Regions from separate parts of the Bradyrhizobium sp. LTSPM299 genome, predicted to be linked through region 1. Evidence: riboswitches for the same ligand, from Rfam matches in the RefSeq annotation. Region 1 holds a riboswitch; the other holds the start of a gene.

Evidence for each region. Region 1 has a riboswitch for cobalamin ahead of metE (5-methyltetrahydropteroyltriglutamate--homocysteine S-methyltransferase). Riboswitches for the same ligand answer to the same signal wherever they lie in the genome.
Region 2: linked by a shared signal. The riboswitch ahead of UP10_RS30260 (TonB-dependent receptor) and the one ahead of metE (5-methyltetrahydropteroyltriglutamate--homocysteine S-methyltransferase) in region 1 are both predicted to bind cobalamin.

The regions. Positions count from the first base shown of each region.
Region 1 covers NZ_JYMU01000050.1:158,738-166,512, forward strand. Annotated here, with positions in the region: gene UP10_RS27055 (ribonucleoside-diphosphate reductase subunit alpha) at 13-2,889, opposite strand; cobalamin riboswitch at 3,006-3,227, opposite strand; cobalamin riboswitch at 3,361-3,562, shown strand; gene metE (5-methyltetrahydropteroyltriglutamate--homocysteine S-methyltransferase) at 3,674-6,016, shown strand; gene UP10_RS27065 (hypothetical protein) at 6,065-6,262, shown strand; gene UP10_RS27070 (ABC transporter substrate-binding protein) at 6,341-7,540, opposite strand; gene UP10_RS27075 (DUF3052 family protein) at 7,680-7,775, opposite strand, start outside.
Region 2 covers NZ_JYMU01000058.1:246,848-254,622, forward strand. Annotated here, with positions in the region: gene UP10_RS30240 (MBL fold metallo-hydrolase) at 1-775, shown strand, start outside; gene UP10_RS30245 (ABC transporter substrate-binding protein) at 872-1,705, opposite strand; gene UP10_RS30250 (ABC transporter ATP-binding protein) at 1,705-2,478, opposite strand; gene UP10_RS30255 (FecCD family ABC transporter permease) at 2,475-3,518, opposite strand; cobalamin riboswitch at 3,630-3,827, shown strand; gene UP10_RS30260 (TonB-dependent receptor) at 3,939-6,215, shown strand; gene UP10_RS45460 (hypothetical protein) at 6,332-6,487, shown strand; gene UP10_RS30265 (ATP-grasp domain-containing protein) at 6,607-7,775, opposite strand, start outside.

The DNA.
Region 1 (7,775 bases):
CTTATTTTTCGCTTACTGGCAGGCTTCGCATTCGGGATTGTCGATCGAGCAGGCGATCGCTCCCGACAAGTCCGGCGCCGGCGACATCAGCGTCACCGACGAGACCGCATTGAGCTTGCCGTCGGTGCCCTTCAGCGTCGACTTCTCGACATGCGTCGCGCTGCGCGAGCGCAGATAGTAGGTTGTCTTCAGACCGCGCGACCACGCCAGGCGATAGAGCGAATCGAGCTTCTTGCCGGACGGATTGGCGATGTAGAGGTTGAGCGACTGCGCCTGGTCAATCCACTTCTGCCGGCGTGAGGCCGCCTCGACCAGCCAGCTGGAGTCGATCTCGAAGGCGGTCGCGTAGAGGGCCTTGAGGTCGTCCGGGATGCGGTCGATGGTGCCGACGCTGCCGTCGAAATATTTGAGGTCGTTGACCATCACCTCATCCCACAGCCCGCGCGCCTTGAGATCGCGCACCAGGAACTCGTTCACGACCGTGAAGTCGCCCGACATGTTGGATTTGACGTAGAGGTTCTGGTAGGCGGGCTCGATCGACTGCGCGACGCCGCAGATGTTGGAGATCGTCGCCGTCGGCGCGATCGCCATCACGTTCGAATTGCGCATGCCGACCGAGGTGACGCGCCCGCGCAAGGCTGCCCAGTCGCGGGTGCTGGAGCGGTCCATATCGAGGCCGCCACGGGCGTCGGCGACAAACTCGATCGAATCGATCGGCAGGATGCCCTGGCTCCACAGCGAGCCGTCGAACGAGGGATAGCGCCCGCGTTCGGCGGCGAGATCGACCGAGGCCGAAATCGCGTAGTAGGAGATCGCCTCCATGCTGGTGTCGGCGAAGGTCACAGCGGCATCCGACGCCACCGCGATCCGCAACGCCTGCAACGCGTCCTGGAAGCCCATCAGGCCGAGACCGACCGGGCGGTGCCGCAGGTTGGAACGGCGCGCTTCCGGGATGGTGTAGAAGTTGATGTCGATGACGTTATCGAGCATCCGCATCGCCGTCGTGACGGTCTTCTTCAGCCTGATCTCGTTGAGCCGGCCGTCCTGAATGTGATTGAGCAGATTGATCGAGCCGAGATTGCAGACCGCAGTCTCGTCGTCGGACGTGTTGAGCGTGATCTCGGTGCACAGGTTCGAGGAGTGGATCACGCCAGCATGGCGCTGCGGCGAGCGCAGATTGCAGGGATCCTTGAAGGTGATCCAGGGATGACCGGTTTCGAACAGCATGGTCAGCATCTTGCGCCAGAGGTCGACGGCGCGGACCTGCTTGAACACCCGCATCTCGCCGCGCGCAGCCTTGGCTTCATAGTGCGCATAGCGCTCGGCAAACGGCTTGCCGTAGAGGTCGTGGAGGTCGGGCGTCTCGTCCGGCGAGAACAGCGTCCATTCGCCGTCGGTTTCGATGCGCTGCATGAACAGGTCAGGCACCCAGTTCGCCGTGTTCATGTCGTGGGTGCGGCGGCGGTCGTCGCCGGTGTTCTTGCGCAAATCGAGGAATTCCTCGATGTCGACGTGCCAGGTCTCGAGATAGGCGCAGACTGCGCCCTTGCGCTTGCCGCCCTGGTTGACGGCGATCGCGGTATCGTTGGCGACTTTCAGGAACGGCACTACGCCCTGGCTTTCGCCATTGGTGCCCTTGATGTGCGCGCCGAGCCCGCGGACGCGCGTCCAGTCGTTGCCGAGCCCGCCGGAATATTTCGCCAGCAGCGCGTTGTCCTTGACCGACTTGAAGATGCCGTCGAGGTCATCGGCCACGGTGGTGAGGAAGCACGACGACAGCTGCGGCCGCAGCGTGCCGGAATTGAACAATGTCGGCGTCGAGGCCATGAAGTCGAACGACGACAGCAGATCGTAGAACTCGATCGCGCGGGCCTCGCGGTCGATCTCGCGCGAGGCAAGTCCCATGGCGACGCGCATGAAGAAGGCCTGCGGCAACTCGATGCGGTTGTTACGGACGTGCAGGAAATAACGATCGTACAGCGTCTGCAGCCCGAGGAACTGGAACGACAGATCGCGCTCGGGCTTCAGCGCCGCGGCGAGCCGCGCCAGGTCGAAGCGGCCGAGGTCGGCGTCAAGCAGCTCGGCCTTGATGCCGGTCTTGATATAGGCCGGGAAATACTCGGCATAGCGCACGGCCATGTCGGCCTGCGACGCGTTGGTCGGTACGTCGTGGACGTAGGACAGCACCTCGGTGCGGAGCTTGTCGAGCAACAGGCGGGCGCTGACATAAGCATAGTTCGGCTCCTGCTCGACCAGCGTGCGCGCGGCCATCACGGAGGCCTGCGCCAGTTCGTCCTGGCTGATGCCGTCATAGACGTTGCGCTGGGTCTCGGCGATAACGGGCGCGGCGTCGACGCCGTCGAGCCCGGCGCAGGCCTCGTTGACGATCAGCGCAAGCCGCGCCTGGTCGAGCGGCACTTTGGTGCCATCAAGCCGTGTGACATGGATCGTCGGCCCGGCTACGGGCTTCGCAACCTTCGCCGCGTCCTGCTCGGCGCGCTGCCGGGTGCGTTCATCGCGGTACAGCACATAGGCGCGCGCGACCTTGTGGTGCTCGCTGCGCATCAGCGCCAGCTCGACCTGGTCCTGCACATCCTCAATATGGAAGGTACGGCCCTCGCTTATCCGGCGCGCCAGCGCGCCGACGACCTCGGCGGTGAGCTGCTCGACGATCTCGTGGACGCGGCGTGATGCTGCTGCGGTATGCCCCTCGACCGCCAGGAACGCCTTGGTCATCGCCACCGAAATCTTGCTGGCGTCGAATCTCGACACCGTACCGTTGCGGCGAATCACCTGCATCGGAAGCTCGGCGTCCGGCGCGGCAAGCGATTCCGGACGCAGGAGGATGAGCGGCGCTGGCTTAACTTCGCGATCGAGAGAGAGTGACATCGTGCAGACCCCATGCATGTTTTGTTGGGGCTGGATGTCGAGGGGACGCCGCATCAACCGGCGGCAACGCGCCGGCATGGCAATGCAAGCGACCGCCGGGACACCCCGCCCGTGGACGTAGATTCGGTGTCCCGGCAGGTCTCCTGGCTTGCAGGTCGCTGTTGCTCCCTCGTCTTCCCAATGCGGTGTCGCATCAGTGACTTAACAGGGCGGGAACAACTCACTGCTTACAGTTGCGGGGGCAGCGCCGGATTTTTACGGGTCTACCCGTAGTTCACCGACTTCCCTCTTAGCCACCAAATCTAGGGATATGGCGGACCGTGACGCCTATATCTGGTGTGATTTGAGGACGGGTGTCAACGGCCCGAACCGCTTCAGTGAAAAATTTTTGAAATCTGATCGGCAGCCCTGTGGGAATCGGTGGGTAAGTCGGGTCAAGCCCGCGTGTGTTGACGCGCCCATCATGTTGTCGATAAGTGGGCGCGTCGTGGTTCTTCGAGAGGCACTTTCTTTCGAAGCTAAGAGGGAAGCCGGTGTAACGCCGGCGCTGCCCCCGCAACTGTAAGCGGTGAGCCACCGTTCAACTTCAGCCACTGAAGCGAAAGCTTTGGGAAGGCCGGAACGGTAGCTGAGACCCGTGAGCCAGGAGACCTGCCTCGACAACATACACGTCCACGGGCGGGGTGTCCCGGTGGTGCGGTTGCGACCCCGCACGCGCACTCCGTGTTTGCGGAGTCCAGACGTGTCACTACGGCCTTTGCCCCCAACTTTTGGGGTTAAGCCAATGTCTTCTACAATCTCTTCACTTGCCGTTGCCACGCTCGGAACGCCGCGAATCGGCCCGCGCCGCGAACTCAAGGTCGCGCTGGAAAGCTTCTGGTCCGGCACATCAAACCAACCGGCTCTGATCGAGACCGGTATCGGGCTGCGCGCCGCCAACTGGGCGCGGCAGAAGAAGCTCGGCGTGTCGGTGATTCCGTCGAACGATTTCTCGTTCTACGATCAGGTGCTCGACACCTCGGTCATGGTCGGCGCGATTCCCGAAGTCTACGGCTGGACCGGCGGCGCGGTGCCGCTCGCGACTTATTTCGCGATGGCGCGCGGCGCGGAAGGCCACGCACATGACCCTGCCTGCAGCCATGCCCATCACGGCCACGGTCACGGCGTTCCGGCGCAGGAAATGACCAAGTGGTTCGACACCAACTACCACTACATGGTGCCGGAACTGTCGAAGGATCAGCAATTCAGCCTCGCCTCACGCAAGCCGATCGAGGAATACCAGGAAGCCAAGGCGCTGGGCTATCAGACCCGGCCGGTGCTGGTCGGTCCGGTCACGTTCCTGAAGCTCGCCAAGAGCAAGGATGCCGGCCCCGACACTTTGTCGCTGCTGGACCGGCTGCTGCCGGTTTATATCGAGGTCCTGCGCGAGCTCGCCAAAAGCGGCGCCGAGTGGGTGCAGATCGATGAGCCCTGCCTGGTGCTCGATCTCGACGATGCGGCGCGTAGCGCGCTGCGCCATGCCTATGCGGAGATCGCCAAGGCGGTGCCGCAGGTCAAGATCATGCTGGCCAGCTATTTCGGCAGCCTGGGTGAGAATCGCGACACCGCCTTCGCGCTTCCGGTCGCCGGCCTGCATCTCGACCTCGTGCGCGCGCCCGAACAGCTCGACGACCTCGCTCGGTTGCCCGCCGATCGTGTCGTATCGCTCGGCGTGATCGACGGCCGCAACATCTGGCGCGCCGATTTGGGCAAGATCCTCGACCGGCTCGAGCCTGTGATCGCAAAGCTCGGCAAGGACAGCGTGCAGATCGCGCCCTCCTGCTCGCTGCTGCACGTTCCAATCGATCTCGGGTTAGAGGCCAAGCTCGACGCCGAAGTGAAGAGCTGGCTCGCCTTCTCCGTGCAGAAGATGGAGGAACTGGCAGCGCTGGGTAGCGCGCTTGCCGGCGGCCGCGGTCCGGTCGAGACCACCCTGAAGGCCTCGGATGCGGCCGCAGCCGCACGCAAAATCTCGCCGCGGATTCACGACGCCAAGGTCGCGCAGCGTCTCGCTAGCGTCGATGCAGCGATGCGCCGCCGCGCCAGCGCGTTCGGAGAACGTGCCGGCACGCAGCATGCGCGTTTCAACCTGCCCTCGTTCCCGACCACGACGATCGGCTCGTTCCCGCAGACACCGGAGATCCGAAAGGCGCGCGCGGCCCATGCCAAGGGCGGGCTAAGCGATGCCAACTACAAGACCTTCCTGCAGGAGCAGACCGCGCTGGCCGTGCGCTGGCAGGAAACCATCGGCCTCGACGTCCTCGTCCATGGCGAGTTCGAGCGTAACGACATGGTGCAGTATTTCGGCGAGCAGCTGTCGGGCTTCGTCTTCACCGAGAACGCCTGGGTGCAGTCCTACGGCTCGCGCTATGTCAGGCCGCCGATCCTGTTCGGTGACGTGTCACGTCCGAAGCCGATGACGGTCGAATGGTGGCTGTACGCGCAGTCGCTGACCAAGCGGCCGATGAAGGCGATGCTGACCGGACCGGTCACCATCCTGAACTGGTCCTTCGTTCGCGACGACATCCCGCGCAGCGAAGCCTGCCGGCAGATCGCATTCGCGATCCGCGATGAGGTCGGCGACCTCGAGACCGCCAGCGCCGGCATGATCCAGATCGACGAGGCGGCTCTGCGCGAAGGCCTGCCGCTGCGCCGCTCCGAGTGGACAACCTATCTCGACTGGGCCGTGGAGTGCTTCCGCATCTGCTCGTCCGGCGTTCGCGACGAGACCCAGATCCACACCCACATGTGCTACTCCGAGTTCAACGACATCATCGACGCAATCGGTGCGATGGACGCGGATGTGATCTCGATCGAGACGTCACGCTCGAAGATGGAGCTGCTCGACGCCTTCCGGAACTACCGCTATCCGAACGAGATCGGGCCGGGTGTCTATGACATCCACTCGCCGCGCGTGCCCGAGGTCACGGAGATGACCGAGCTGCTCAAGCTCGCCCGGCAACGGCTGTCCGATGCCCAGCTCTGGATCAATCCGGATTGCGGCCTGAAGACCCGCAAATGGGAAGAGGTCCGGCCCGCCCTCGTCAACATGGTCGCCGCCGCCCGCGAACTCCGCGAGCTGGCGTAGCGCAACTCCCGCCTGCCCCGTTCAACCCCGCATATCGAGAGAGACGTCATGCGCTTCTGGATCGAATGCACGAGGTTTGCAACGGGGCAGGCCATTCACATCAACATCGCGCTGGTCGGCTCGATGTGGCGCGACGGCGAGCGCACCGTGCTCGCCCTCGTCGGCGGCGACGGACAGACGATCGAGCTGAGTGAAACGCCGGAGCAGATTCTGGAACGGCATTTCGGGGCGATGAGAACGGCGTAAGCCAGCAACTACTTCGTCATTGCGAGCCAACGGGGCGCGCGTTCGCGCGACCCGTTGGCTCGCAATGACGCAACAGATTCAATTCCCCGTCTGCAGGTCGCCAAACCGGTCCCAATTCTTGCCGTTGAAGCGCATGAACTGCATCTGCTCGACCGGCACATGGTCGGTCGGCGAGGTGTTGATCCTGATGCCCGGCAGCAGCATCGGCAATTCCAGGTCCTTGATCGAATAGGCCTGCTTCAGGATGTTCTCGGTCGACAGATCATTGCCGCAGGCCTTCAGCACGGCCTCCAGCGCCATCGCGCTGTTATAGGCGTTGACGTAGTTGGTGTCGTGCTGGTCTGCGTCCGGCACGTATTTGGTCATGAATTCGCGCCAACCCTTCATGCCGGCATCGTCCTTCCAGGCGGGATCGTCGGGGTCCTTCACATAGGCTGTGGAAATAATGCCGGTGCCTGCCTCGACGCCGGCAGGCTGCATCACGGTCGAAATCCAGACCGCGGTATTGGAGAGGAAAATCATCGGTCGCCAGCCGATCTCATAGGCTTTCCGGATCGACTGCGCCGCGAATTTCGGCGTCGCCGCGATCACGAAGACGTCGGCGTTCGACGCCTTCAGCTTGACGATCTGCGAGTCGATCGTCGGGTCTGATATCTCGTAGGTCGCACCGGTGACAAGAGCGTCATATTTCTCGCCGAGCACGTCCTTCAAGCCGGCGAGATAATCGCGACCGTAATCATCGTTCTGCGAGATCACGGCGAATGTCGCGTTCGGATTCTTCGCCAGCGCATAGCGTGCATAAAGCCGCGCCTCGTAGCGGAACGGCGCCTGCACCCCCATCACGGCCTGCGGAAATTGCGCGATGTCGCCGAATTTCGAGGCGCCGGAAGCCAGGAACAGCTGCGGGATGTTCTTGCCCTGCAGGTATTTTGCGATCGCGGTGTTATGCGCGGTGCCGATCGAGGAGAAGATCAGCGCGACCTCGTCGCTCTCGACCAGACGGCGGGTCTGCTCCACCGTCTTCGGCGGCGCGTAGGAATCGTCGAGCGAGATCAAATTGACCTTGCGCCCATTGATGCCACCGCGTTCGTTGACCATCTTGAAATAGCCGGCCTCACCTTTGCCCAGCGCACCGAACGCCGACACCGGCCCGCTATAGGGCATGGTCTGGCCGATCCTGATTTCGGTTGCGGTGACGCCGCGCATCTCGGCGGCGACGGAAGCGGCAGGCAGCAGCAGGAATGAAACGGCGGCAAGCGCGCCAAATGCCTTACGCATCGGCTTCCCCTCCCCTGATTCTTTCACCGCGCTTCTTGGGACGCGGCCGTGCCGTTAACCGGCCGAGCAGAGGATGCCACGGCGCCCTAATGGACGCCAATCATAATCATGATGCTTTATAAGCAATGATGAGCGGCGGCTATTTCGATGCCTTGTCGCGCTCCTTGACGGGAATCACGAACTTCAGCCCCGACCAGACTTCATCAACGGCGCAGACCTTGATGTCGACGAGACC
Region 2 (7,775 bases), on a different contig from region 1:
GATGCGCGTCGCCGACGGCGACAGGGTGACGATCGAGGGCCTGTGCCTGGAGGCGATGTACACGCCCGGCCACACCGACGATTCCTACAGCTATTTGATGGGCGATCGCGTGTTCACCGGCGACACGCTGTTGATCCGCGGCACCGGCCGCACCGATTTCCAGAACGGCAGCGCGCGGGCGCAATATGATTCGATATTCAATCGCCTCCTGAAGCTGCCCGAGGAGACGATGGTATTCCCCGCGCATGACTACAAGGGCGACACCGTCTCCACCATCGGCGAGGAGAAGCGCTACAATCCGCGGCTGCAGGTCAAATCGATCGACGACTATGTCGAGCTGATGAACAACCTCAATCTGCCGAACCCGAAGCTGATGGACGTCGTGTTGCCGGCCAATATGCATGTCGGCCTGCACCAGGACGAGCTCGCCAGGGAAGGCCTCGCGCTGTCAGCATGCGACGCCATCGCCAGCCTCGGCCGGCCCGACATCCTGCTGGTGGATCTGCGCGAGAGCGGCGAACGAACAAAACACGGCATGCTCCCCGGCGCGCTGCACGCACCCTATCCTGCGATCTGCGACAACCTGCGGCCCGGCGGCATGCTGCGCGAGGTCGCCGCCGCAACCGGCCGCCGCGTCGTGTTCTTCTGCGCCTTCGGCGAACGCTCGGCGATGGCCGTGGCCGCCGCGAAGAAGGCGGGCCTTGCGAATACTGCGCATATCGAAGGCGGCATCGACGCCTGGAAGAAGGCCGGTGGGCCCGTGGTGCGGGGGTAGGTCCCCGTCATTCCGGGGCGATGCGTAGCATCGAACCCGGAATCTCGAGATTCCGGGTCTGGTGCGAACGCACCAACCCGGAATGACCGGCAATAATCACCGCCCCACCCGTTTCAACTCCGCCGTCAGCCGGTCCAGCGCATCCGCCAGCATCACACCACCGCATACGGTCAGCCGCTCCGGCAGCACGATGCGCTTGTCGGGTGGATAGAAGCGCTCCAGTGCGGGATGCAGCAGGAAGGCGCGGCCATCATCCTCGGCGCGATCGCCCGCCTCCGACACCAGGATGAAATCCGGCCGCAGCTTCACGATCGCCTCCAATGAGGCAAATCCACCCGAATCCAGACCGAGTTCGCCGGCGGCATTGACCAGGCCGGTTTGTGTCAGCAGCGAGCTGACCAGGCTGTCCGCGCCGGACACCCAGCCGCGCCGCGCCAGCGGCAGCACGCTATAATGATGATCGGTCACCGCAGCCCGCGCGCGGGCCATCGCGGCATCGAGGCGCGCGATCTCGGCGCTCGCGCGATCCGGGTGCTGGATTACGTCGCCCATCTCGCGGATCTGGTCCTTCACCTCGTCCAGCGTGCGCGGCACCGTGAACTCGACGAGATGCAGCCCCTTGGCCTTGAGCAGATCGCGCGTCGTGCGCTTGTCGAACAGGCTGACCACGACAATATCGGGCCTGACGACCAGCACGTCCTCGGCCCCGCCGGACAGAATCGGATAGCGCCGCGCCTCGCCGGCTGCCCAGGATTGCCAAGCATCGCGCGAGAATTTGCTGAGGCCGAGGATCTGGTCCGGATCGGCCAGCGACAGCAGCAACTGGTCGCTGCAAACATTCATCGAGACGATGCGCGGTCCGGCCGCCTGCGATGTGCTGCACGACAGCGCCCAGGCGGCAACGGCGAGCGCTGCGAGCCACCCGCGCATCAAACATCCGCCCATGGCACGATGACGGCCTCGCTTTGATATTCGGCGCGATAGGCGCTGATCCGGAACACGTTAGCCATCACGGCTTCCGACAGCGCCTCCATCGGCACGCCCTGCGCGGCCAGCCGTCCCTCCGAGAGCACCAGCACCTGATCGGCAAAGCGCGCGGCAAGCCCGAGATCGTGGGTGACCACGATCACCAGCACGCCCTTGTCGGCGACGTTGCGCAAATTCTGCATCACGTCGATCTGGTGGCGTGGATCGAGCGACGCGGTCGGCTCGTCGGCGAGAATCACCGGCGCTTCCACCGCCAGCACGCGGGCCAGCGCGACGCGGCTGCGTTCGCCGCCGGAGAGTTCGGTGACGCGGCGATCGCCGAACGCCGTCACGTCAACCGCCTGCATCGCCCGCAACACCGCGTCCATATCCCTGGGCGACAGTCGCGCCGGATCGGTCGCGCCATGCGGATAGCGCCCGAGCGCAACGATGTCGCGCGCCGGCAGCGGCCAATGCACCATGTGACCCTGCGGCAGATAGGCGAAGCGTTTGGCACGCTCGCGCAGCGACAGCGAGGACAGCGCGTCACCGCCAATCCTGATCTCGCCATCGGACGGGATCAGCCCGGCCAGCGCACGCAGCAACGTTGTCTTGCCGGCGCCGTTCGGGCCGACCAGCGCAACCAGATGGCCTGGTGACAGCGACAGCGAGATGTCGTGCAGGACCTTCCTTTTGCCGAGCGAGGCATTGAGGCCGGTTGCGGAGAGCAGCGTCATGCCACGCCTCCGCCGAGCGCGCGGCGCTCGCGCATGATCAGATAGAGGAAGAACGGCACGCCAATGATCGACGTCAGCACGCCGACCTTGATGTCCGAAGTCGAGGGGATGATACGAACCGCGATGTCGGCCGCGAGCAACAGCGCAGAACCGGCGAGCGCGCTCGGCACCAGCAGGCGCGCCGGATCGTGGCCGATCACCGGGCGCATCAGATGCGGCGCGATCAGGCCGATGAAGCCGATCGTGCCTGTGACAGCGACCGCGCCGCCGACACCGAGCGCCACGCCTGAGATCACCAGGAGCCGCAGCCGCCCGACATCGACGCCGAGGCTCCGCGCGGCTTCTTCGCCGAGCGTCAGCGCGCGGAAGGCACTTGCCTGGCTCAGCAGGATGACCGCACCGGCAATAATGAAGGGCAATGCCAGCGCGACATGCTGGAAGCTGCGGTCCTCCAGCGAGCCGAGCAGCCAGAACGCGATCTCCAGCACCACGAACGGATTGCTGGAGAGGTTCATCACCAGTGCGGTCGCAGCACCCGCGAAGCTCGAGATCGCCAACCCCGACAGGATCAGGATCAACAGCCCGGCATTGCGGCCGGCGATCGCCAGCAACGCGAACACCGAAACGAAGGCCGCGATGATCGCGGCCACGGGCAGCGCGTAGGAGCGCACGTCGGCCAGCCCCAGCGCGATCACCAGCACCGCGCCGAACGCGGCCGATTGCGGCGCGCCGAACAGCGACGGCGAGGCCAGCGGATTGCGCAACAGCCCCTGCAGGGCCGCGCCCGACAATCCCAAAATGCCGCCGATCGCAAACGCGAGAATGGTGCGCGGCAGGCGGATCTCGCGCACGATCACCTGCGCCACCTCGGTAGCCCCGCCGAACAGCGCCTCAATCACCGCGAGCGGCGACAGCCGCACCGGCCCGATGCCGAGCGAGATCAGCACCAGCAGAACCACGAGCGCGGCGAGCGCCGCGGTCGCGCCAAAACGCCGCCGCGCCGCGACCTCGGCCGCCAAGGCAAAATCCTGCACGCTCATCGCGCCATGCTCATACAGCGATTACAGTGGCAGACAAGCGACACTCGACAAAAACCGTACCCCCTCCACCGTTGCCCTACTTCCGCCGGGATTGACTCGGTTTCCAGCCGCCCCCTAGATGAACAGGACGGTTCCTGAATTGGGATCAAAAGGGAATGCGGTGCGGGGAAACTCCCCTAGGCCGCGGCTGCCCCCGCAACTGTATGCGGTGAATCCTCTGTCATATGCCACTGGGAAACTCGGTCCTGGGAAGGCGACAAAGGGTAACGACCCGCGAGCCAGGAGACCTGCCGTCAGCCGTGGTCACACGCGATGATGTCGGTCGGGGAGTACAGACATTAGCTTCACCTGACGTGCCAAGGCACGGCGGTGAAACTGGTTCGCGGTGACGTGCCACTGACGTCGACCGAGGTCCAGACTATGTTTTCACTCCCTTCAGCCCGGCGGCGCCGCGCGCTGCTTCTTGCGTCGACGATGATCGTGCCGGCCCTCGGCGCGACCTCCGCGCTGGCGCAGCAGGCCCCGCAGGTCGCGCCTTCCGATCAGCTCCCCCCCATCGAGGTCACCAAGCCGGGCGACCAGAACCTCACCCGTGCCAAACCGACCGCTGACGAGACACCGGCTCAGCGTCGCCCGGCCCCGGGCGACACGCAAACCAGCAACACGGGCACCGGGACGGGAACGAGCACGCCGTCGACGGGCGCGGGCACCGGAACCGGTGGCACAGCCGGCGGCGGACGTCAGTTCTCCGCCATTGTCGGCGCGTCCTCGACCGTGATCACGGCCGACGACATCGCGCACTCACCGGTGCACACACTGTCCGAGATCATCGCGCAGGTGCCTGGCGTGCAGTTGCAGTCGTTCTACGGCGGCGTGAACGGCGCCAAGACGTCGGTCGACATCCGCGGATTCGGCGCTTTCGCCGCCCCGAACGTACTCATTCTCATCAACGGGCGCCGGCAAACTGACATCGACCTGGCGGGTTTCGATCTTTCGACGATCCCGCTCAATTCGATCGAGCGCATCGAAATCACCCGCGGCAACAGCGGCGCCGTGCTCTACGGCGACAACGCGGTCGGCGGCGTGGTCAACATCGTCACCAAGACCGGTGTCGGCGGACCACCAGTGTCGATCAAGGCTGAAGGCGGCGTCGGCTCGTTCAACCAGCGCATGGCCGAAGTCTCGGCCGCGGTCAATTCCGGGCCATGGTCGACCTCGTTCTATGGCAACGGCGTCAAGTCCGACGGCTACCGCGCCAACAATGCGCTCGACCAGCGCAACGCCGTTGGCAACATCAATTACACGACCCCCGACCTCTCCGCGTTCCTCACCGTCACGGGAGGCGATCAGAAGCTCGGCCTCCCCGGGGGCAGGTTGGTTGATCCATCGATCGGCCTCAACGAACTGGCGACCGACCGCAGGGGTACCAGCACGCCGTACGACTATGGCAACCAGCAGACCGCCGGCGTCACCACCGGCTTCACCAAGACCTTGATAAACGGCGTCGACCTGATCGTCGACGGCGGCTGGCGGCAGCGCGACACCCAGAGCGGCTTCTTCGGCTCGACGCCGACGATCAGCTTTTCGTCGACCTACAACGATGCCGCGCTGCAGACCTGGTCGATCACGCCGCGCCTCAGCATAAAAAATACGGCCTTCGGGCTGCCGTCCTCGATCCTGACCGGTATCGACTATTACGACACGACGTTCCGTGAGTCGCGCGGCGCCTTCCAGGGCGTGGACCCCTACCACATCTACAACATCGACCAGCAGCAACTGGCAGGTTACTGGCAGCAGACCATCGGGCTGCTGCCGACCACCGATTTCTCGTATGGTGCGCGGGTGGAGAACACCAACGTCTCGGCGCGGGATCGCTACGACCCGAACGCCCCCTTCGCATTCGACGCGCAAGCAACCCCGCTCAACAGCAGCGAGACGCAATATGCGGCGCATGTCGGTGTCGAGCATCGATTCGACGACACGTTCTCGGTATTCGGTCGCGCCGCGCGCGCGTTCCGCACACCCGGCGCCGACGAACGCGTTGCATCGGGTCCCTCGTTCGATGCGTTCTTCAATCCGCTGCCGCAGAACTTCCAGCTCAAAACCCAGACGTCGGAAGACGTCGAGGGCGGCTTCCGGGTCAAGACCAACCGCTTCCAGGTGCAGACCACCGTCTATGTGATGGATCTCGAGAACGAGATTCAATTCAATCCAGTGCTGTTCTACAATGTCAACCTTGATCCGACCCGCCGCTACGGCTCAGAGACCAGCGCCTCGCTCAAGGTCAGCGACACCGTGACCTTCCGCGGCGGCATGGCCTACACCCGCGCCGTCTTCCGCGAAGGCATGTACGCCGGCAACGACGTCCCGCTGGTGTCCCGCTACACCGGCAATGTCGGCGTGACCTGGAATATCTGGCAGAACTATCTGGTGTTCGACGGCACGCTGCGCGCCTGGAGCTCGCGTATCATGGACAACGACCAGGCCAACACCCAGAGCCGCATCCCTGGCAATGCGACGGCCGATATCAAGCTCAGCGGGCAATATGACCACTTTTTCTGGTCGCTCAGCGTGAACAACCTGTTCAACGCGCTGTACTATGACTACGCGATCGCGAGCAGCTTCACGGCGGGCCGCTTCTCGGCCTACCCGCTCCCCGGCCGGACCTACATGGTGCGGGCCGGCGCGACGTTCTGAGCTGTCTCAACACGATGCGGCGGACCGCAATCCCGCCGCATCTTCGTCATTACACATACCCGGCAAGTGGAGTAGGATCGCACGACGCGATCACACGCGACGCGCAGGGGAAACGCATGGGCAAAGCCGGGAAAAAGACCGAAGGCGGCGACAAGCCCGTCGACAAATCAAAGAAGCCGCCGCCGCCGTCACCGGCTGACGACGATTACGAGGACGGCGACATCGCCACGCCGAAGCGCGACCGCTCCGGCGATGATGACGAGCCGTTGTAGGTAGCCGATGGCGAAACCCAACCACGATGTCGTCCCGGCGCAGGCCGGGACCCATAGCGACCGCCGTTCGTTTGGCGGCACGCTGGGGCCACACTTCACTTCGCGACAAGCATCGGTGGTTATGGGTCCCGGCCTTCGCCGGGACGACCCGTTGAGGCATCGCGCAGAAAATCCTCACGCTCGATCACTCGAATACTCGCGCGATCGAGCAGATGCGCACCGAAACCACCGCGCGCAAGGCGGGTGGCGATCCGCGGCGACCCCAGCAGCAACACCGCTGTCATTGCCAGCGGCACGGCGCTGAGCCAATCGAGCCGCACAGGCGTGAGTTCCTCGGTGCTGTCCCGGTAGGCACCACGGCCCATCACGATTCGCCCGCATTCCCTGATGATGTCGCGCCGCGTGCCATCGCGTGACGCACTGCCGAGCAGCGCCTGTATCGCAAGATGCGTCCGCACGCCCGCGCGGCTCTCTCCAAGCGACGCCGGAATCTCACCGCGGGAGACGCGCAGCAAGAGATCGACGAGATCGGTGCCGGCACGATATGCATTCATCGGCTCGACCAACCGTGGATTGCAGTCGATCAGAAGCGGCGTGTCGCTGTCGAGCGGCATGATGACATCGACCGACAATGCGCCGTGCCAGCCGAGATGCGCGCCGATCGTCTCGATATAGCCGCGGATGGCGGGCCGGCTGACGCTCTGCTTGATCGCCTCGCCGCCGCCGATGCCGGCCGCGACCTGCTGGTAGGCGTGGAAGCCAAGCATCTTGCCGCGGCAAAACATCGACTGCGCCTTCTCGGTGGTGCCCGCGATGAAATCCTGCACCAGCACCTCGTCGGCAAAATCCGCGCCCGATTCGAGATCGCCGAGCGCGCGATTGAGATCGCCGGCGTCACGCACGAACCAGATGCCGCGGCTGGCGGTGCCGACCGACGTCTTGACCACGGATGGGAACCGCACCGCCGCGCGCAACTCTTCGGCGGACCGCACGATCCGGGTCGGCGGTCGTGGCAGGCCGAGTTGATCGAGCAGCCGGCTGAAGCCGGCCTTGCCGTGCACGGTGCGGTAGGCGGCGAAATCCGGCAGCGCCAGCGCCACGCGTGATGTCAGTTGCGCGCCGACACGGGCGAACAAAAAGCCCTGTTCGTGGGTCGGCAGCAGCACGTCGAAATGCTGCGACGCCAACAGCCGCTCGACGAAGCGCAGGAAGCCCGCCGGATCGGTGCGCAGCCCGGGGCAATGGTGGAACTTGCGGACAAAGCGAGAAGTGCGCGCCAGGCACCAGC